Regions from separate parts of the Streptomyces sp. NBC_00775 genome, predicted to be linked through region 2. Evidence: predicted binding sites of a transcription regulator. Region 2 holds the regulator's gene; each other region holds the start of a gene.

Evidence for each region. The regulator HrcA, encoded in region 2, represses chaperone genes, less so after heat shock. The targets are predictions, from matches to a motif close to TTNGCACTCNGNNNNNCNGAGTGCNAA.
Region 1: a site for HrcA is predicted at 2,260-2,286, ahead of groES (co-chaperone GroES). Genes of this name have one in related genera too.
Region 3: a site for HrcA is predicted at 2,052-2,078, ahead of groL (chaperonin GroEL). Genes of this name have one in related genera too.

The regions. Positions count from the first base shown of each region.
Region 1 is NZ_CP108938.1:4,182,520-4,189,145, reverse strand. It holds gene OIC96_RS18545 (class I SAM-dependent methyltransferase) at 1-301, opposite strand, end outside; gene OIC96_RS18540 (polysaccharide deacetylase family protein) at 392-1,318, shown strand; gene OIC96_RS18535 (polysaccharide deacetylase family protein) at 1,315-2,073, shown strand; gene groES (co-chaperone GroES) at 2,431-2,739, shown strand; gene groL (chaperonin GroEL) at 2,853-4,481, shown strand; gene OIC96_RS18520 (ester cyclase) at 4,612-5,319, opposite strand; gene OIC96_RS18515 (SDR family NAD(P)-dependent oxidoreductase) at 5,428-6,201, opposite strand; gene OIC96_RS18510 (MOSC domain-containing protein) at 6,299-6,626, opposite strand, start outside.
Region 2 is NZ_CP108938.1:7,221,561-7,228,186, forward strand. It holds gene OIC96_RS32130 (DUF3097 domain-containing protein) at 1-611, opposite strand, end outside; gene OIC96_RS32135 (MBL fold metallo-hydrolase) at 657-1,442, opposite strand; gene hrcA (heat-inducible transcriptional repressor HrcA) at 1,631-2,647, shown strand; gene dnaJ (molecular chaperone DnaJ) at 2,648-3,784, shown strand; gene OIC96_RS32150 (nitronate monooxygenase) at 4,067-5,170, shown strand; gene OIC96_RS32155 (16S rRNA (uracil(1498)-N(3))-methyltransferase) at 5,167-5,916, shown strand; gene OIC96_RS32160 (VOC family protein) at 5,976-6,368, shown strand.
Region 3 is NZ_CP108938.1:5,908,142-5,914,767, reverse strand. It holds gene OIC96_RS26445 (NADH:flavin oxidoreductase) at 1-81, opposite strand, end outside; gene groL (chaperonin GroEL) at 304-1,926, opposite strand; gene OIC96_RS26435 (cold-shock protein) at 2,232-2,435, opposite strand; gene OIC96_RS26430 (MoaD/ThiS family protein) at 2,866-3,141, opposite strand; gene thrC (threonine synthase) at 3,235-4,545, opposite strand; SAM riboswitch class I at 4,563-4,714, opposite strand; gene OIC96_RS26420 (glucosyl-3-phosphoglycerate synthase) at 4,919-5,863, shown strand; gene OIC96_RS26415 (alpha,alpha-trehalose-phosphate synthase (UDP-forming)) at 6,000-6,626, shown strand, end outside.

The DNA of each region.
Region 1 (6,626 bases), 3.0 Mb from region 2:
CCGAGCGGACGCCCAGCTCCGCGAATCGCCTCGCGCGGTGCGTCGCGACCGTCGTACGGGTCGACTGCTCGACCCCGTTCGGCGTGAAGAACATCCGCTGCGCGTCCTCGGCCCCGAACTTCGCCACCGCCCGCTGCCGCAGCCGCGCCTGTCCGAGCGCCGCCGAAACCAGCTCGGCCGAGTGCTCGCGGCGCAGCCGGGTGGCGACGGCCAGCTCCTGCGCCGGTTCGGTGCCGCGCACCTCGTCGAGCAGGGCGCGGCCCTCGGGGGTGAGGAGGGAGGCGAAGGAGACGTCGTTCACCGGGCCATTGTGGGCCAGTCGGTGGACGGCGCGCTTCCGGCCGCGGTGTCGGGGCCTCGTACGGGCCATGGCCTGGGAGGATCCCGCACCATGCGACCAGTGCGACAAAATTATAAAAATGGGGCGAAGTGGATGGGTCTTCGCGGTGGAATCGCCCTGCTCGCCCTCACCGCCGTCGTCTCCGGCTGTGCGGACGACGGCTCCGGCGGTGTGTGGCCGGCCCATGGTCAGCAGCCGCTGAAGGCGCCCCCCGCCCGCGCTCTCGACGCGTACGCCTCCAAGCTCCGCATCGCGCAGGCCCAGCGGGTCGCCGCGGCCAAGCGCTGGGGGCTGGCCGAGACGCCGCTGACGGCCCCGCCCGCACCCGCCAGGAAGCCGGTGATCAAGGCACGCAAGGGGTTCGAGGTCGACGGCCAGGAGGAGCTGGGGCTGCCCCCGGTCTTCACGACCATCCCCACCAAGGACAGGGTCGTCTTCCTCACCATCGACGACGGCGCGGAGAAGGACCCGCGGTTCCTGCGGATGATGAGCGAACTGAAGATCCCGTACACCGCGTTCCTCAGCAACTACCTGGTCAAGGACAACTACCGGTACTTCCGCAAGATGCGCGACCGGGGCATCACCCTCAACAACCACACGCTGACCCACCCCTACCTGCCCGGACTCTCCTACGCCGAGCAGAAGGACGAGATCTGCGGCATGCAGCGCGTGATGAGGAAGCAGTTCGGCAGGCGCCCGACGGTCTTCCGGCCCCCGTACGGCAACTACAACCAGGACACCCTGCGCGCCGCGAAGGCCTGCGGCATCAAGTACGCGCCAATCTGGGACGAGGAAGTCTTCGTCGACCACTGGGAGTACCGCGAGTGGGACCGCGACCTGCACCCCGGCGACATCGTCCTCAGCCACTTCCGGGGCCGGAACGACTGGAAGGGCAGCATGCCCGACATGGTCCGCCGCTTCATGAAGAAAGTGACCGCCAAGGGGTACGCGGTGGCCCGCCTGGAGGACTACCTGTGAGGCACCGGGTGCGCGCCCTGGCCACCGGGCTGCTCGCCGCCGCGTTGCTCACCGGCTGCGCCCAGTCCGTCGACCCGATCGAACGGCTGGGCAAGAAGGCGGCGCAGAAGGTACGGCCGCATGAGTCGGCGTACCGCCGCTGGGGGCTCGCCGCGCCGCTCGCCCGGCCGCCGAGACCACCCGCCAGGACCACCGCGCGCACCGCGGGCCCGGGGCTGCCGCCCGTCGTGGACCATGTCCGGACCCGCGACAAGGTGGTCTTCCTGACGTACGACGACGGTGCCGAACGCGATCCCCGGTTCGTCGACATGGTGCGTGAACTGCGGCTGCCGGTCAGCATGTTCCTCACGAACAGCGTCGTCGGGCCGGGGTACGGGCACTTCGCGCAGCTGGGCGACGTCGGCGCCAGCGTGCAGAACCACACCCTCGACCACGCCTCCCTGCGCGGCCTGCCCTACGCCGGCCAGCGCGCCGAGATCTGCGGCCAGCAGGACAAGCTCAAACAGCGCTTCGGCGTCCGGCCCCGGCTGCTGCGCCCCCCGTACGGCACCTACGACTCCACCACCCTGCGTGCCGCCGCCGACTGCGGGGTCGCGGCGGTCGTCCTCGGCCGCCCGGCCGACGCCCACCCGCTGCGGCCCGGCGACATCCTCTCCGGCTTCAGGGAACCCAACTTCACGGACGCGACACTCGGGCTCCTCAAGCGCATCCAGGCGGAGGGCTTCACGCCCGCGCGCTTGGAAAATTATCTGTAGCCGCTCGGGGCAGGCAGGCGTTACGTCAATGCGGGCGGCTGACACTCCAGCGCGGGCCGGCACCACCCAGCCCGTCCGGCGTTTGAGGGCGAGGCCGTTCAGGCCGATAGGGGGTCTGGGGCGCAGCCCCAGGGCACGCCCGCACCCACGCACGGCTCCCGGAACCCCACGCCACGCCGGAGGTCTTTGGCACTCCGCTTGACCGAGTGCTAATCGCAGTCATAGTCTCGGGTCTGGCACTCCCCCCTGGAGAGTGCCAATAGCGACGGGCAGGTCCGGCACCCGCGACGACGGATCGACCTGGTCGCCACCTCAGACAGTTAACCCCGTGAGATCTCCGAAGGGGGAGGTCGGATCGTGACGACCGCCAGCTCCAAGGTTGCCATCAAGCCGCTCGAGGACCGCATTGTGGTCCAGCCGCTCGACGCCGAGCAGACCACGGCCTCTGGCCTGGTCATTCCGGACACCGCGAAGGAGAAGCCCCAGGAGGGCGTCGTCCTGGCCGTCGGTCCGGGCCGCATCGAGGACGGAAAGCGCGTCGAACTCGACGTCTCCGTCGGCGACATCGTGCTGTACAGCAAGTACGGCGGCACCGAGGTGAAGTACAACGGCGAGGAGTACCTCGTCCTCTCGGCTCGCGACGTGCTCGCGATCGTCGAGAAGTAATTCACCCAGAATTGCAGTGAGCTGCGCCCCTGGCCCCCGCGTCCTTTAACAAGCCGGGTGCTGGGGGCGCAGTTCGTTCTCCCAAAGATTTCCGAGAGGGCTGAATCGCTCCCATGGCGAAGATCCTGAAGTTCGACGAGGACGCCCGTCGCGCCCTTGAGCGCGGCGTCAACAAGCTTGCCGACACGGTCAAGGTGACGATCGGCCCCAAGGGCCGCAACGTCGTCATCGACAAGAAGTTCGGCGCCCCCACCATCACCAACGACGGCGTCACCATCGCCCGCGAGGTCGAGCTCGACGACCCGTACGAGAACCTCGGCGCCCAGCTGGTGAAGGAGGTGGCGACCAAGACCAACGACATCGCGGGTGACGGTACGACCACCGCCACCGTGCTCGCCCAGGCGCTGGTGCGCGAGGGCCTGCGGAACGTTGCCGCGGGTGCCTCCCCGGCCGCCCTGAAGAAGGGCATCGACGCCGCCGTCAAGGCCGTGTCGGACGAGCTCCTCGCGACCGCCCGTCCGATCGACGAGAAGTCCGACATCGCCGCCGTCGCCGGTCTGTCCGCCCAGGACCCGCAGGTCGGCGAGCTCATCGCCGAGGCGATGGACAAGGTCGGCAAGGACGGTGTCATCACCGTCGAGGAGTCCAACACCTTCGGTCTGGAGCTGGACTTCACCGAGGGCATGGCCTTCGACAAGGGCTACCTGTCGCCGTACATGGTCTCCGACCAGGAGCGTATGGAGGCCGTCCTCGACGACCCGTACATCCTCATCCACCAGGGCAAGATCAGCTCCATCCAGGACCTGCTGCCGCTGCTGGAGAAGGTCATCCAGTCCAACGCCTCCAAGCCGCTGCTGATCATCGCCGAGGACGTCGAGGGCGAGGCCCTGTCGACCCTGGTCGTGAACAAGATCCGCGGCACGTTCAACGCCGTCGCTGTGAAGGCCCCCGGCTTCGGTGACCGCCGCAAGGCGATGCTGGGCGACCTCGCCACCCTCACCGGCGGTCAGGTCATCGCCGAGGAGGTCGGCCTCAAGCTCGACCAGGTCGGCCTGGACGTGCTGGGCACCGCCCGCCGCGTGACCGTCACCAAGGACGACACCACGGTCGTCGACGGTGGCGGCGACCACGAGGCCGTCCTGGGCCGCGTCAACCAGATCAAGGCCGAGATCGAGAACACCGACTCCGACTGGGACCGCGAGAAGCTCCAGGAGCGCCTCGCGAAGCTGGCCGGCGGCGTGTGCGTGATCAAGGTCGGCGCCGCCACCGAGGTGGAGCTCAAGGAGAAGAAGCACCGTCTGGAGGACGCCATCTCCGCGACCCGCGCCGCGGTCGAGGAGGGCATCGTCTCCGGTGGTGGCTCCGCGCTCGTCCACGCCGTCAAGGTCCTCGAGGGCAACCTCGGCAAGACCGGCGACGAGGCCACGGGTGTCGCGGTGGTCCGCAAGGCCGCCGTCGAGCCGCTGCGCTGGATCGCCGAGAACGCCGGCCTGGAGGGTTACGTCATCACCTCCAAGGTCGCCGAGCTCGACAAGGGCCAGGGCTTCAACGCCGCCACCGGCGAGTACGGCGACCTGGTCAAGGCCGGCGTCATCGACCCGGTCAAGGTCACCCGCTCCGCCCTGGAGAACGCCGCCTCCATCGCCTCCCTGCTCCTCACGACCGAGACCCTGGTCGTCGAGAAGCCGGCCGAGGAAGAGGCCGAGGCCGGTCACGGCCACGGTCACGGCCACTCCCACTGAGGTTCGTAGCTGACGGTTCGTAGCCGACACCGAAGGCCCGGTCCCCCTGGCGGGGGAGCCGGGCCTTCGTGCTGCGGAGTTGCCTGAGTCCGTCAGAGTCTCTGGAGTCCGGCGGAGTCACTGGAAGCCGTCAGAGTTCAAGCTGGTCCAGAACGCCGAGCTGGCCCATCAGCCCCAGCTGGTCGTACTGCCACCACCCCTCGGCGATCTTGCCGTCATCCTGGCACCGGAAGATGGTCGTGCCGGTCATGGTGACCTGCTTGCCGGTCGCCGCGATCCCGCGGAAGTCGCCCGTGTGGGTGGCGTTCCAGGTCCAGCGCGTGCAGACGCGATCGGCCTCGGTGACCTGGTCGTCGACGGTGAACGTGAAGTCGAACGCGCCACGCCACATCCCGATCTCGCGCCGTATCGCGTCGAGCCCGATGGTGTCCTGCTCGTTGGCGGGATCGTGGTCGTGGTAGTTCTCCGCGATCAGGTCGTTGAGCGGTGACAGCTCGCCCTTGGCGGCTATCGTCTCGAAGAACTTGCGGATGTTGGCCGAGTACAACTGCTCGTCCCGGACCACGTCCAGGTCCGTGAACGTCGGCGTCTCGTCGCAGAGAGCCACCATCTCCTGGAAGATCCTGGCCGTCTCGGGAAGGTTCGAGTTCCGCATCGCCTCTTCGTACGACGGGAACTCCACGATCTCTATGTAGTGGGTCGCGTCGGACCGGTCCTTGCCGATCACATCGTGCGTCGCGGTCCGCTTGCCCCTGGTCTGTTCGACCCATGTGTCCATCAGCTGGTTCATCTCGTCGAACCGGCTGGTCTTGCAGTCGATGAGCTGTACGAATGTCATGGCGCCGCCTCCGGCCCCCTGGGTCCGGTTGAACACCCTCATTTTCCCACCGGAGGGACGACACCACCTATTGAACGGCGGCCCTTTCCCAGAGCCGTACGTCCACCGTCACTGAGGGCCGTACTTCCGCCCCGTCTTCGACGTGATCCCGCCCAGCAGCGACCGCGGGGCCAGCTTCACCACGCCCATCAGCGCCTTGTAGCGCGGGTCGGGGATCGACAGCGACTTGCCGCGGGCCAGATCCGCGAGCGCCGCCGCGACCAGCTTGTCCGCGTCGAGCCACATCCAGTTCGGGATGTTGTCCGTGCCCATCCCGGCCCGCTGGTGGAACTCGGTGCGCACGAAACCGGGGGCCAGCGCCATCAGCCGTACGCCGCTGCCCGCCAGATCCCTGGCCGCGCCCTGCGTGAACTGCACGACCCACGCCTTGGACGCCCCGTACGTACCCCGCGGCACGAACGCGGCCACCGACGCGACATTGACGACCCCGCCACGGCCGCGCTCCCGCATCGACTCGGTCGCCGCCGACGTCAGCCGGAGCACCGCCTCGCAGTGCACCTTGAGCATCTTCAGCTCGTCGGCCATCGATACGTCGAGGTAGCGGCCCTTGTTGCCGAAGCCCGCGTTGTTGACCAGCAGGTCGACGGGGTTCTTGCGGTCGCCCAGTCGCCCGGCCACCGCTTCGATGCCGTCGTCGGTCGCCAGATCCGCCGTCAGCACCTCCGCCTCGATGCCGTGCCGGTCGTGCAGTTCGGTGGCCTGCTCGTGCAGCCGCTTCGTATCGCGCGCCACCAGGACGAGGTTGTGCCCATCAGCCGCCAGACGCCGCGCGAAGGCCGCGCCGATGCCCGCGGTCGATCCCGTAATCAGAGCCGTTGTCATGGCGCAAGGTTAGTGACCTGGCCAGGCGTCCGGCGCCCCCCGCCACCCAACGCCCGGCCAAGCTCCACGAGTTCCGCGCACCATGGTTTTCAGGGGCTTAGCCGGCGTACTTCGCCACGTACTTCTCCGCCGTCGCCAGCGACTCCGGATGCAGCGCCTCGCCCGCCGCCAACAGCCTTGGCAGCAGCTCCCGTTCGGTCGTGACGGCGCGGAACTGGAGGGCGACCGTGACGTCGTGTCCGGGCCGGTGCACGATCTCGATCGGGTCGCCGGAGCGGATCTCGCCGGGCTCGACCACCCGCAGATACGCGCCGGGCGCGCCCTTCTGGGTGAAGCGCTTCACCCAGCCCTTCTCCCCGACATGCCCCTGGAAGGTGAGGCAGGGGATGCGCCCGCAGGTGACCTCCAGGACGACCTCGGAGCCG
Region 2 (6,626 bases):
ACGGAGGACGGTTTCACGGCCTCCCAGATGTCGATGTAGGGGTGGCCGAGGACCAGGGCGTGGTCGCTGGTGACCGACTCGGCGATGCGGGACTCCTTGGTGCCGGGGACGAGGTGGTCGACCAGGATGCCGAGGCGGGCGTCCGGGCCGGGGTCGAAGTCCGCGACGATCGAGGGGAGGTCGTCGATGCCCTCCAGGTACTCGACGACGACGCCCTCGATGCGGAGGTCGTCGCCCCAGACCTTCTCGACCAGTTCGGCGTCGTGGCGGCCCTCGACGTAGATGCGGCCCGCCCGGGCCACCCTGGCACGCGCGCCCGGTACCGCCACCGAACCCGAGGCCGTGCGGGCGGGACGCGACGCGGGCGCGGCCGACGGGCGGACCAGCGTCACCACCCTGCCCTCCAGGAGGAAGCCCCTCGGCTCCAGCGGGAAGACGCGGTGCTTGCCGAAGCGGTCTTCCAGGGTCACCGTGCCCGCCTCGCAGCGGATCACCGCGCCGCAGAAGCCGGTGCCGGGCTCCTCGACCACCAGACCGGGGTCCGCGGGGACCTCGGTCACGGGCTTGGGCTTCTTCCACGGCGGGGTCAGGTCCGGAGAGTACTGGCGCATTCGGATGACGATAGGAGAAGCCCCGCCGTCGCGTCGTACGGGCTCCTACGACACGCCGAAGCGGGTCGCCAGCGCGTTCCGCTGGGCCCGGACAAACGCCGCATTCACCGTCGCCCCGTGTCCCGGCACGTACACGGCGTCCTCCCCGCCCAGGTCGAGCAGCCGGTCCAGGGCCGCCGGCCAGTGGGAGGGGACGGCATCCGGTCCCGCCTGGGGTTCGCCCGACTCCTCCACCAGATCGCCGCAGAAGACGATCTCCGGTGATGAACCAAGTGTGCTTGCTGTGCTTGGTGTGGCTGGTGTGGCTGGTGTGGCTCGTGTGCCTTGGATCAGTACCGCCAAGTCGTGGCCCGTGTGGCCGGGGCCCACGTTCGCCAGCAGGACCTGTACGCCGCCGCCCAGGTCGAGGGTCCACTCGCTGCACACCGAGTGGCGGGGGTGGACCAGGAGGTCCGCGGCCTCGGCCGCCTCGCGCGGGTCGAGGCCGTTGCGTACGGCGTCCGTGCGCAGCTCCTCACGGTCGTGGGCGAAGACCGAGTCGAGGCCGACCGGCCCGAACACCTCCACGCCCGCGAACGCCGCCGCGCCGAAGACATGGTCGAAGTGGGGGTGGGTGAGTGCGAGGTGCGTCACTCGGCGGTCCGGGCCGAGGAGCCGCTGGGCCTCCGTGCGCAGCCGTGCGCCCTCCCCGAGGCTCGACCCGGCGTCGATCATCAGCGCAGCGCCCTCGCCCACCACGAGCCCGACCGTGCAGTCCCAGACCGGCAGCCGCCGCCGTCCCACCCGGGGCGCCACCCTTTCCCACCCCAACTCTTCCCAAGTCACGCTCATAAGGAGACGCTAGCCGTGAGAGCGTGCAGCACACGACATCGCAGGCCCGCCCTTGCCGGGGCCGTACCTCACCGCCGTACACTGGGCCGGGGAACGCTGGCACTCGCGTGCGATGAGTGCCAGGACGAAGGCCATGAAGGCCCATGAAGGTCATGAAGACCACGACGCTGACTCTGGAGGTGCGCGCGATGCTCAGTGAACGCAGGCTCGAAGTGCTGCGCGCCATCGTCCAGGACTACGTGGGCACCGAGGAGCCGGTCGGTTCCAAGGCGCTCACCGAGCGGCACCGCCTCGGTGTCTCGCCGGCGACCGTGCGCAATGACATGGCCGCGCTGGAGGACGAGGGCTACATCGCCCAGCCGCACACCAGCGCCGGACGCATCCCCACCGACAAGGGCTACCGGCTCTTCGTCGACAAGCTCGCGGGCGTCAAGCCGATGACCGCGCCCGAGCGGCGGGCCATTCAGAATTTCCTTGACGGGGCTGTCGACCTCGACGACGTCGTGGGGCGGACCGTACGGCTGCTCGCGCAGCTCACACGGCAGGTCGCCGTCGTGCAGTACCCCTCGCTGACGCGCTCGACGGTGCGGCACGTGGAGCTGCTGTCCCTCGCCCCCGCGCGCGTGATGCTGGTGCTGATCACGGACACCGGCCGGGTCGAGCAGCGCATGATCGACTGTCCGGCGCCGTTCGGTGAGACGTCGCTGGCGGATCTGCGCGCGCGGCTCAACAGCCGGGTCGCGGGCCGCCGTTTCGCGGACGTCCCGCAGCTCGTGCAGGACCTCCCGGACGCGTTCGAGGCGGAGGACCGGGGTACGGTCGCGACAGTGCTCTCCACCCTCCTGGAGACGCTGGTCGAAGAGACCGAGGAGCGGCTGATGATCGGCGGCACCGCCAATCTGACCCGCTTCGGACATGACTTCCCTCTCACCATCCGGCCGGTGCTCGAAGCACTGGAGGAGCAGGTCGTGCTCCTCAAGTTGCTTGGTGAGGCCGGGGATTCGAGCATGACCGTGCGAATCGGGCATGAGAACGCGTATGAGGGACTCAACTCCACGTCCGTGGTCTCGGTCGGCTACGGTTCGGGCGACGAGGCAGTAGCAAAACTTGGCGTGGTCGGACCGACCCGCATGGATTACCCGGGAACGATGGGAGCGGTACGAGCGGTGGCACGGTACGTCGGACAGATCCTGGCGGAGTCGTAAGTGGCCACGGACTACTACGCCGTACTCGGCGTGAGCCGCGACGCGTCCCAGGACCAGATCAAGAAGGCGTTCCGGAGGCTCGCACGCGAGCTGCACCCGGACGTCAATCCCGATCCGAAGACGCAGGAGCGGTTCAAGGAGATCAACGCCGCGTACGAGGTGTTGTCGGACCCGCAGAAGAAGCAGGTCTACGACCTCGGCGGCGACCCGCTGTCCGCCTCTGGTGGCGGTGGCGCCGGCGGCTTCGGCGCGGGCGGTTTCGGGAACTTCTCGGACATCATGGACGCCTTCTTCGGTACGGCGTCGCAGCGCGGCCCCCGGTCGCGTACGCGGCGTGGCCAGGACGCCATGATCCGGCTCGAGATCGAGCTGGACGAGGCTGCCTTCGGCACGACGAAGGACATCCAGGTCGACACGGCCGTCGTCTGCGCCACCTGTAACGGTGAGGGCGCGGCGCCGGGTACCTCGGCCCAGACCTGTGACATGTGTCGCGGGCGGGGTGAGGTGTCCCAGGTCACGCGGTCGTTCCTGGGCCAGGTCATGACGTCCCGGCCGTGTCCGCAGTGCCAGGGCTTCGGGACCGTGGTTCCGACGCCGTGTCCCGAGTGTGCGGGTGACGGGCGGGTGCGGTCCCGTCGGACGCTGACCGTCAAGATCCCCGCCGGTGTCGACAACGGCACGCGGATCCAGCTCGCGGGCGAGGGCGAGGTCGGTCCCGGTGGCGGGCCTGCCGGTGACCTCTACGTCGAGATCCACGAACTCCCGCACTCGACCTTCCAGCGGCGTGGTGACGATCTGCACTGCACGGTCACCATTCCGATGACCGCGGCGTCGCTCGGTACGAAGGTGCCGCTGGAGACGCTCGACGGGCTGGAGGAGGTCGACATCCGTCCGGGCACGCAGTCCGGGCAGTCGATTCCGTTGCACGGGCGGGGTGTCACGCATCTGCGGGGCGGTGGGCGTGGTGACCTCATCGTCCACGTCGAGGTGATGACGCCGACGAAGCTGGATCCTGAGCAGGAGCGGTTGCTGCGGGAGCTGGCGAAGCTGCGGGGGGAGGAGCGGCCCACCGGGCAGTTCCAGCCCGGGCAGCAGGGGTTGTTCTCGCGTCTGAAGGATGCGTTCAACGGTCGCTGACGAGGGGTTCTCGCCCCCGCCGCCCCTACCCCCGCTGAAAAGATTGCGCAGTTCCCCGCGCCCCTTTTAGGGGCGCGGGGAACTGCGCAATCTTTTAGATCAGCCCCCACCCACCCGCAGCCGAAGAACCGGCCCACGGGGTCTGGGGCTCCGCCCCAGAAGGATGGGACGGGTAGGGGCGGCGGGGGCGAAAAAAGCCGGTCGTCGGTAGTCATCCCGGTGGCCTATGCCAGGTGGAAGGCCGGATTCGGACTTGTTCGGGGGACGTGACAACATGCCGTCATGTCCACCGCACTGACCGATCTCTTCCCTCACCCGATCGTGCAGGCCCCCATGGCGGGCGGCGTCTCCGTGCCGCAGCTCGCGGCTGCCGTGTCCGAGGCCGGCGGGCTGGGTTTCCTCGCCGCCGGGTACAAGACCGCCGACGGCATGTACCAGGAGATCAAGCAGCTGCGCGGGCTCACGGGGCGCCCGTTCGGGGTCAATCTGTTCATGCCGCAGCCCGAGTACGCGGACGCGGCCGCCGTCGAGGTGTACGCCAACCAGCTCGCCGGTGAGGCCGCCTGGTACGAGACCGAACTCGGCGACCCCGACAGCGGCCGTGACGACGGCTACGACGCCAAGCTCGCCGTCCTCCTCGACAACCCGGTGCCGGTGGTCTCCTTCCACTTCGGCGTCCCGAGCCGTGACGTCCTGGACTCCCTCGCCCGCGCCGGCACGCTGACGATGGTCACCGCGACCACCGCTGAGGAGGCGCTGGCCGTGCAGCGGGCGGGTGCCGCCGCGGTGCTCGTGCAGGGCGTGGAGGCCGGTGGCCACCAGGGCACCCATCGCGACAACCCGGAGACGGACGGTACGGGGGTCGGGCTGCTGTCGCTGATCGCGCAGGTGCGCGAGACCGTACAGATCCCGATCGTCGCCGCCGGCGGCATCATGCGCGGCAGCCAGATCGCCGCCGTCCTCGCCGCGGGCGCGAGCGCGGCCCAGCTCGGCACCGCGTTCCTCGCCACCCCCGAGTCCGGCGCGAACGCCGTGCACAAGCAGGCGCTGACCAACCCCCTCTTCGTACGGACGGAGCTGACGCGCGCGTTCTCCGGCCGTCCGGCGCGCGGACTGGTCAACCGCTTCCTGCGCGAGCACGGCCCGTACGCGCCCGCCGCGTACCCCGAGATCCACCACCTCACCTCCCCGCTGCGCAAGGCGGCGGCCAAGGCGGGCGACGCGCAGGGCATGGCGCTGTGGGCCGGGCAGGGCCACCGTATGGCGCGCGATCTGCCCGCGGGACAGCTCGTGGAGGTGCTGAGCGCCGAACTCGCCGCCGCGAAGACAGCGTTGTCGGCTCCGGAGGAGTTCCCGGAGTCCTCGGAAGGGGGTGCGGACCGATGACGGCACCGGTGTTCGTGGTCGAGCACTTCAACGCGGGCGGCGGCGGACGCTATGTCCTCGACGGACCCGAGGGGCGGCACGCCGTCTCCGTGAAGCGCCTGCGGGCCGGCGAGGACGTCATCCTCACCGACGGGGCCGGGCGGTGGGCGGAGTGCGTCGTCGTCGACACCGAGGGCAAGGACCGGCTGATCGTCCAGATGGACTCCTTCTCCGAGGAACCTCCGGAGTCCCCTCGTATCACCGTCGTCCAGGCCCTCCCCAAGGGCGACCGGGGCGAGCTCGCCGTCGAGACCATGACCGAGACCGGCGTGGACGCGATCGTCCCCTGGGCGGCCTCCCGCTGCATCACGCAGTGGAGGGGCGAGCGGGGTCTGAAGGCGCTCGCCAAGTGGCGGGCGACGGCCCGGGAAGCCGGCAAGCAGTCGCGCCGCGTCCGCTTCCCCGAGGTCGCGGACGCGATGACGACCAAGCAGGTTGCCGCACTTCTCGCCAAAGCCGATCTCGCGGCGGTGCTGCACGAGGACACGGAGCTCGGGACCGAGCCGTTCGCGACGGCGGAACTTCCCTCCTCCGGGGAGATCGTGCTGGTGGTCGGGCCCGAGGGCGGGATCTCTCCCGAGGAGGTCGAGGTCTTCACCGCGGCGGGGGCGAGGACGTTCCATCTGGGGCGTACCGTGCTGCGTACATCGACCGCCGGGACGGTGGGCACGGCGCTGCTGCTGGCCCGCACGGGTCGCTGGTCCTGACCTGACCTGACCTGGCTGACCTGGCCCGACCTGACCACCGCGCATCCACGGGGGACGCCTTGGAACTCGCCCAAGTACGGCTGCTCGTCTCGGACTTCGCCGCCTGCTACCACTTCTATGCCGATGTCCTCGGTCTCAAGCCCCAGTCGGGGGCGATCGAGGGGCCGTACGAGAAGTTCAGCTTTGCCATCGGCTCGGCGGGGATCGCTCTGCAGGATCGCGCGATGATGGCCGGCATTCTGGGTGAGCTGAGCGATCCTGTGAACGGGCATCGCTCGCTGGTCGTGCTGCGGGTCGACGACCTCGACGCCTACTGCGAGCAGATCACCTCGCGTGGCGCGACCCTCCTCCATGGCCCGGCCCCCATGGCCGATCGCCTGCGTGTCGCCCACCTCAAGGACCCCGAGGGCAACCTCGTGGAACTCCAGCAGTGGCTGCTGCTCCACGGCTGAGCGCCGGCACTTTTCTCGCCCCCGCCGCCCCTACCCGTCCCATCCCGTTCCTGGGGCTCCGCCCCAGACCCCGTGGGGCGGTTCTTCGGCTGCGGGTGGGTGGGGGCTGATCTAAAAGATTGCGCAGTTCCCCGCGCCCCTGAATGGGGCGCGGGGAACTGTGCAATCGGGATGGGACGGGTAGGGGCGGCGGGGGCGAAGAACCCCTCGTTCGGGTGGTCCGGGGGATCGTGGCCGCATGCGGTCTACCGCGGTCGG
Region 3 (6,626 bases), 1.3 Mb from region 2:
GCGGGAAAGGATCTCGGCGGCGCGCGAGGCGGGGGCGGTGGCAGTCACGTACAGGGCTCCTCGGAGAGGTCCATCAGACATCGAGCAGACGGGGATTCGGATGTGTCGGGGATTCCGGACGGTATGTGCATGTGCATCGACCATCCGTGAACGTCAACCGCCTCGTCCACCGGGGCATTCCGCCGCCCCACCGCTCTCTTCTGTGACCCCGGACACGCCCGAGGGCGGCACCCCCTGGGAGTGGGGGTACCGCCCTCGGAACGTAAGGACAGAGATCAACCAGGGCCGTTGAGGCCGAGTCGATCAGAAGTCCATGTCACCGCCCGGCATGCCGCCCGGAGCGGCCGCGCCGGCCTTCTCGGGCTTGTCGGCGATGACGGCCTCGGTGGTGAGGAACAGCGCGGCGATGGAGGCGGCGTTCTGCAGGGCAGAGCGCGTCACCTTCGCCGGGTCGATGATGCCCTCGGCGATCATGTCCACGTACTCACCGGTGGCGGCGTTCAGGCCGTGACCGATGGGCAGGTTGCGGACCTTCTCGACGACGACGCCACCCTCGAGACCACCGTTGACGGCGATCTGCTTGAGCGGGGCCTCCAGGGCGAGACGCACGGCGTTGGCGCCGGTCGCCTCGTCACCCTCGAGCTCCAGCTTCTCGAAGACCGCGGAGGCCTGGATGAGGGCCACGCCACCACCGGCGACGATGCCCTCCTCGACGGCCGCCTTCGCGTTGCGAACGGCGTCCTCGATGCGGTGCTTGCGCTCCTTGAGCTCAACCTCGGTGGCGGCACCGGCCTTGATGACGGCCACGCCGCCGGCCAGCTTCGCCAGGCGCTCCTGGAGCTTCTCGCGGTCGTAGTCCGAGTCCGAGTTCTCGATCTCGGCACGGATCTGGTTGACGCGACCGGCAACCTGGTCCGCCGAGCCCGAGCCGTCGACGATCGTCGTCTCGTCCTTGGTGATGACGACCTTGCGGGCGCGGCCGAGCAGGTCGATGCCCGCGTTCTCCAGCTTGAGGCCGACCTCCTCGGAGATGACCTCGCCGCCCGTGAGGATGGCGATGTCGCCGAGCATGGCCTTGCGGCGGTCACCGAAGCCCGGGGCCTTGACGGCGACGGACTTGAAGGTGCCACGGATCTTGTTGACGACCAGGGTCGACAGGGCCTCGCCCTCGACGTCCTCGGCGATGATCAGCAGCGGCTTGCCGGACTGCATGACCTTCTCGAGAAGCGGCAGCAGGTCCTTGACGTTGCTGACCTTCGAGTTGGCGATCAGGATGTACGGGTCGTCGAGGACGGCCTCCATACGCTCCATGTCGGTGGCGAAGTACGCCGAGATGTAGCCCTTGTCGAAGCGCATACCCTCGGTGAGCTCCAGCTCCAGACCGAAGGTCTGGGACTCCTCGACGGTGATGACGCCTTCCTTGCCGACCTTGTCCATCGCCTCGGCGATGAGCTCGCCGATCTGGGTGTCGGCGGCGGAGATGGAGGCCGTGGAAGCGATCTGCTCCTTGGTCTCGACATCCTTCGCCTGCTCAAGCAGCGCACCGGAGACGGCCTCGACGGCCTTCTCGATACCGCGCTTGAGAGCCATCGGGTTGGCGCCGGCGGCTACGTTGCGCAGGCCCTCGCGGACGAGCGCCTGGGCGAGAACGGTCGCCGTGGTCGTACCGTCACCGGCGACGTCGTCCGTCTTCTTGGCGACTTCCTTGACCAGCTCGGCGCCGATCTTCTCGTACGGGTCCTCGAGCTCGATCTCCTTGGCGATGGAAACACCATCGTTGGTGATCGTGGGGGCGCCCCACTTCTTCTCGAGGACGACGTTCCGGCCCTTGGGGCCAAGGGTGACCTTGACGGCGTCGGCGAGCTGGTTCATCCCGCGCTCGAGACCGCGCCGTGCCTCCTCGTCGAACGCGATGATCTTGGCCATGTGAAGTGGTCCTCCCGGACGGGGTGGATTGCTCCGGATCGCGCCCGCGCCCGCGACGGACGGCCTGCAGCCCTTGTGGTTCCTTGCCCCACCGGCCTGCGGACCTCACTGGCCCGATCCAAGTTCTGTCACTCTCACTGGGAGAGTGCTAAGCCCAATGATTAGCACTCGACCCCTGCGAGTGCAAGCGCCTCTCACGAACGGGAGCGGGGCGCAGGACATGACCGGACACGCACGAGGGGCCCGCACCCCAGGTGGGATGCGGGCCCCTCGGCGTGAGTGCGTCGGTGGCCGATCGCGCCGGATCAGACGGCGAGCTTGACCATGTCCGCCTGCGGACCCTTCTGGCCCTGCGAGATCTCGAACTCCACTCGCTGACCCTCTTCAAGGGTGCGGTAGCCGTCCATCTGAATCGCGCTGTAGTGCACGAAGACGTCCGCACCACCGTCGACCGCGATGAAGCCGTACCCCTTCTCCGCGTTGAACCACTTGACGGTGCCCTGAGCCATGCCTAACTCCCCTATTACTGGCCCTTGCACAGATCCACACTTCGCGGATCCGGGTCAGACCTCACCCCCCAACGATTGGGGGTGTGCGCCGGAACGCGTCGACCGCGGCTGAATGTATCTGTCCAACTGCCGTCTGCAACAGGTCAATCGGACGAGAATTCTGGGCATCGCCGATCGGGAAAATGCGGAGGACTCGCGAAGATTCAGGGCAAGTCGGGCCCCGTATATGCCATAAAAGGCTCAAAAAGATGGGGCACTTTGGCTACTTCTTGTCGGGTGTCGCACAGGTACTCATATGCGTCCGGCATGTATAGCGAAGCGGGTTCCCCAACTGTACCCCGCTCAACCATGCAGAATTGCCCCCTCCGTTTCTCTCACGGAGAGGGCAATTCGATGAACACTGCGTATTCGGCGTTACCGAGGGTAGCGATCAGCCTCCGGCGACGGCCGGGATGATCGAGACGCCCGCACCGTCCGGCGTAGCCGTCTCCAGCCCCTGCTCGAACCGCACGTCGTCGTCGTTGACGTACACGTTGACGAAGCGGCGCAGCTTGCCCTGGTCGTCCAGCACGCGCGCGGCGATACCCGTGTGGTTCTTCTCCAGGTCGGCGATGACCTCGGCGAGAGTCCCACCCTCGGCACTCACCTCGGCCTTGCCGCCGGTGTAGGTGCGCAGGATGGTGGGGATGCGAACGTTGACGCTCATGCCTTGTGACCTCCGGTCAGGTGGAGCGCCCCCAAAGGGGCGCGGAGAACTGCGCGGCCAGCCCCCACCGGCCCGCAGAAGAAGAACAACGTCTTACGCGAGCCCAGCTTCCCGGAAAGACTCAAGGTTGGGCCGGATCGTCGCGGTGAGCCCCGTACCGGCCACCGCGTCCAGCGTCTTCAGACCATCGCCGGTGTTGAGGACGACGGTCGTGAGGGTCGGGTCGAGGAGACCATTCTCGATCAGCTTCTTCGCCACACCCACGGTCACCCCGCCGGCGGTCTCCGCGAAGATGCCCTCGGTCCGGGCGAGAAGCTTGATCGCGTCGACGACCTGCTCGTCGTTGACGTCCTCCACGGCCCCACCCGTCCGCCGCGCGATGTCGAGCACGTACGGCCCGTCCGCCGGGTTGCCGATGGCCAGGGACTTGGCGATGGTGTTCGGCTTCTGGGGGCGTACGACGTCGTGGCCGGCCTTGTAGGCGACGGACACCGGCGAGCAGCCCTCGGCCTGGGCGCCGAAGATCTTGTACGGCTTGTCCTCGACGAGTCCGAGCTTGATCAGCTCCTGGAGGCCCTTGTCGACCTTGGTGAGCTGGGAGCCGGAGGCGATCGGGATCACCAGCTGGTCGGGGAGCTGCCAGCCGAGCTGCTCGCAGATCTCGTACGCGAGGGTCTTGGAGCCCTCCGCGTAGTACGGCCGCAGGTTGACGTTGACGAAGCCCCAGCCCTCGCCGGCGGGGTCGCCGATCAGCTCGGAGCAGAAACGGTTCACGTCGTCGTAGTTGCCCTCGATGCCGACGAGCTCACCGCCGTAGATCGCGGCCATGACGATCTTGCCCTGCTCCAGGTCGTGCGGGATGAACACGCAGGAGCGGAAGCCGGCGCGGGCGGCGGCGGCACCCACCGCGCCGGCGAGGTTGCCGGTGGAGGAGCAGGAGAGGGTGGTGAAGTTGAAGGCGCGGGCGGCCTCGATGGCCTGGGCGACGACGCGGTCCTTGAAGGAGTGCGTCGGGTTGCCGGAGTCGTCCTTCACGAAGAGCTTGCCGGCGTCGACACCGAGCTCGCGCGCGAGGTTGTCGGCCTGGACGAGCTTGGTCCAGCCGGGGTTGATGTTCGGCTTCTCGGCGACGTCCGCGGGGACGGGCAGGAGGGGCGCGTAACGCCAGATGTTCGCGGGACCCGCTTCGATGCGCTTGCGGAGTTCTTCGGTTTCGTAGGCCGAGAAGTCGTACGCGATCTCCAGCGGGCCGAAACACTCCTCGCAGGCGAAGACCGGGCCGAGCGGGACGCGGTGACCGCACTCGCGGCAGGAAAGCGCGGCGGCCGGACCGAGGTCCACGGAGTTGGCCGAGTCGGCGGAGATTCCGGTGTTCGTGGTGCTTGCAACTGTCTGCGCAGCCATGGAGGCGAGGCCCTTTCTCCTCATCTTCCTCACGGCGCACTTCGCCGTGAGACGGATTTGGCACCTTCCCGAGCCGGGAGCCTCGCGACGACAACGTAGTCGTACGAGACCGGCTGGAGGGTTGCCGGGGCTTCATCGGGCCGTATCCCTCTGCCCCTCTGGATGAGCGGTATTTGATTGTTGAACTGTTGAACACAGTACGTGCTGATGATCCAGGACATGCGATGGTCATCCGCGTTGTTCAAGACTGTAACCGAAGGCCAGGACAGTTGAGATAGTCGTCCGAACCGCGAGATGGCTGCAATCGATCCGCCGCTTCCGCGGCGGGCACGCTGATGAGAGCGTGTGATCAGACAGTGAGGAGCCGCAGACTGTGCTGGAAGAAGTCGAGCGCTGGCTGAGCACACGCTCCTGGTCCGTTGCCGACCGCCCGCTCCACAAGCTCATGGCCGCCAAACGCACCTCGGGATCGACGGTCAGCGTAGTGCTGCCCGCCCTCAACGAGGAGGAGACGGTCGGCGAGATCGTCGCCGTCATCCGCCACGACCTGATGCAGCAGGTGCCCCTCGTCGACGAGATCGTCGTCGTCGACTCGGGCTCGACCGACCGCACCTCCGAGGTCGCCGCCGCCGCCGGCGCGCGAGTCGTGCACCGCGACGAGATCCTGCCGCGGATCCCGACCGTGCCCGGCAAGGGCGAGGTCCTGTGGCGGTCGCTGCTCGTGACGAGCGGGGACATCGTCTGCTTCATCGACGCGGACCTCAAGGAATTCTCGTCCGACTTCGTCTCCGGGATCGTGGGCCCGCTGCTCACCGACCCGGGCGTGGACCTGGTCAAGGCCATGTACGACAGACCGCTGGGCGGGGCGGCCGGCCAGGGCGGCAGGGTCACCGAACTCATGGCGCGCCCCCTGCTGAACATGCACTGGCCGCAGCTCGCGGGCTTCGTGCAGCCGCTCGGCGGCGAGTACGCGGCCCGCCGCTCCCTGCTCGAACAGCTGCCGTTCCCCGTCGGGTACGGCGTCGAGCTGGGCATGCTCGTCGACGCCCTGCACCTCGTGGGCCTGGACGCCCTCGCCCAGGTCGACGTCGGCGTCCGCAAACACCGCCACCAGGACGGTCAGGCGCTGGGCCGTATGTCCGCCGCGATCTACCGCACGGCCCAGCTGAGGCTGGCCCGCGGCCACATGATCCGCCCGTCCCTCACCCAGTTCGAACGCGGCAAGGAGGGTTTCGAGCCGCGCACGTACTCGGTGGACACGGAGGAACGCCCCCCGATGTCCGAAATCGCCGAGTACCGGAGACGAAAGGCCGCGTAGAGCGCCCCCGTAAGGGGCGCGGGGCTGTGACATCTGCGGCTCCGCCGCGCGGCGCGACCAGCCCCCACCGGCCCGCGGGTCGCATACGGCCGAAGTGAACGTTTGAGCGTTTAGGCGGGGGGCTAGATTTCGAGGCATGGCTTCAACGCAGGGCGAAAAAGCGCAGGGCGCCCACCGCATCCTGGTCGCGTCCAACCGCGGCCCGATCACCTACGAGGTCGACGAGAACGGCTCGCTGAAAGCCAAGCGTGGCGGCGGCGGGCTGGTCTCGGGCCTGTCCGCGATCGGCCCGGACGCGGGCGCCCTGTGGGTGTGCTCGGCACTCGGCGACGGTGACCGCGAGGCGGTGCGGCGCGGGGTGGGCGAGGAGGGCGTACGGATGCTCGACATCGACGCCACCGTGCACGCCGACGCGTACAACGGCATCGCGAACTCCGTGCTCTGGTTCGTCCACCACATGCTGTACCAGACCCCGCTGGAGCCGGTCTTCGACGCGGAGTTCCGGCGCCAGTGGGCGTCGTACGAGGCGTACAACCGGGCGTTCGCGGAGGCGCTGGCGGAGGACGCGGCTCAGGGTGCCGTGGCCGTCGTGCAGGACTACCACCTGACCCTCGTCCCCGGGATGCTGCGCGAGTTGCGCCCCGACCTGCGGATCGGGCACTTCTCGCACACTCCGTGGGCGCCGGTGGACTACTTCCGGATGCTGCCCGACGACATCTCCGAGCAGGTGCTGCGCGGGATGCTGGGCGCGGACCGGCTCGGG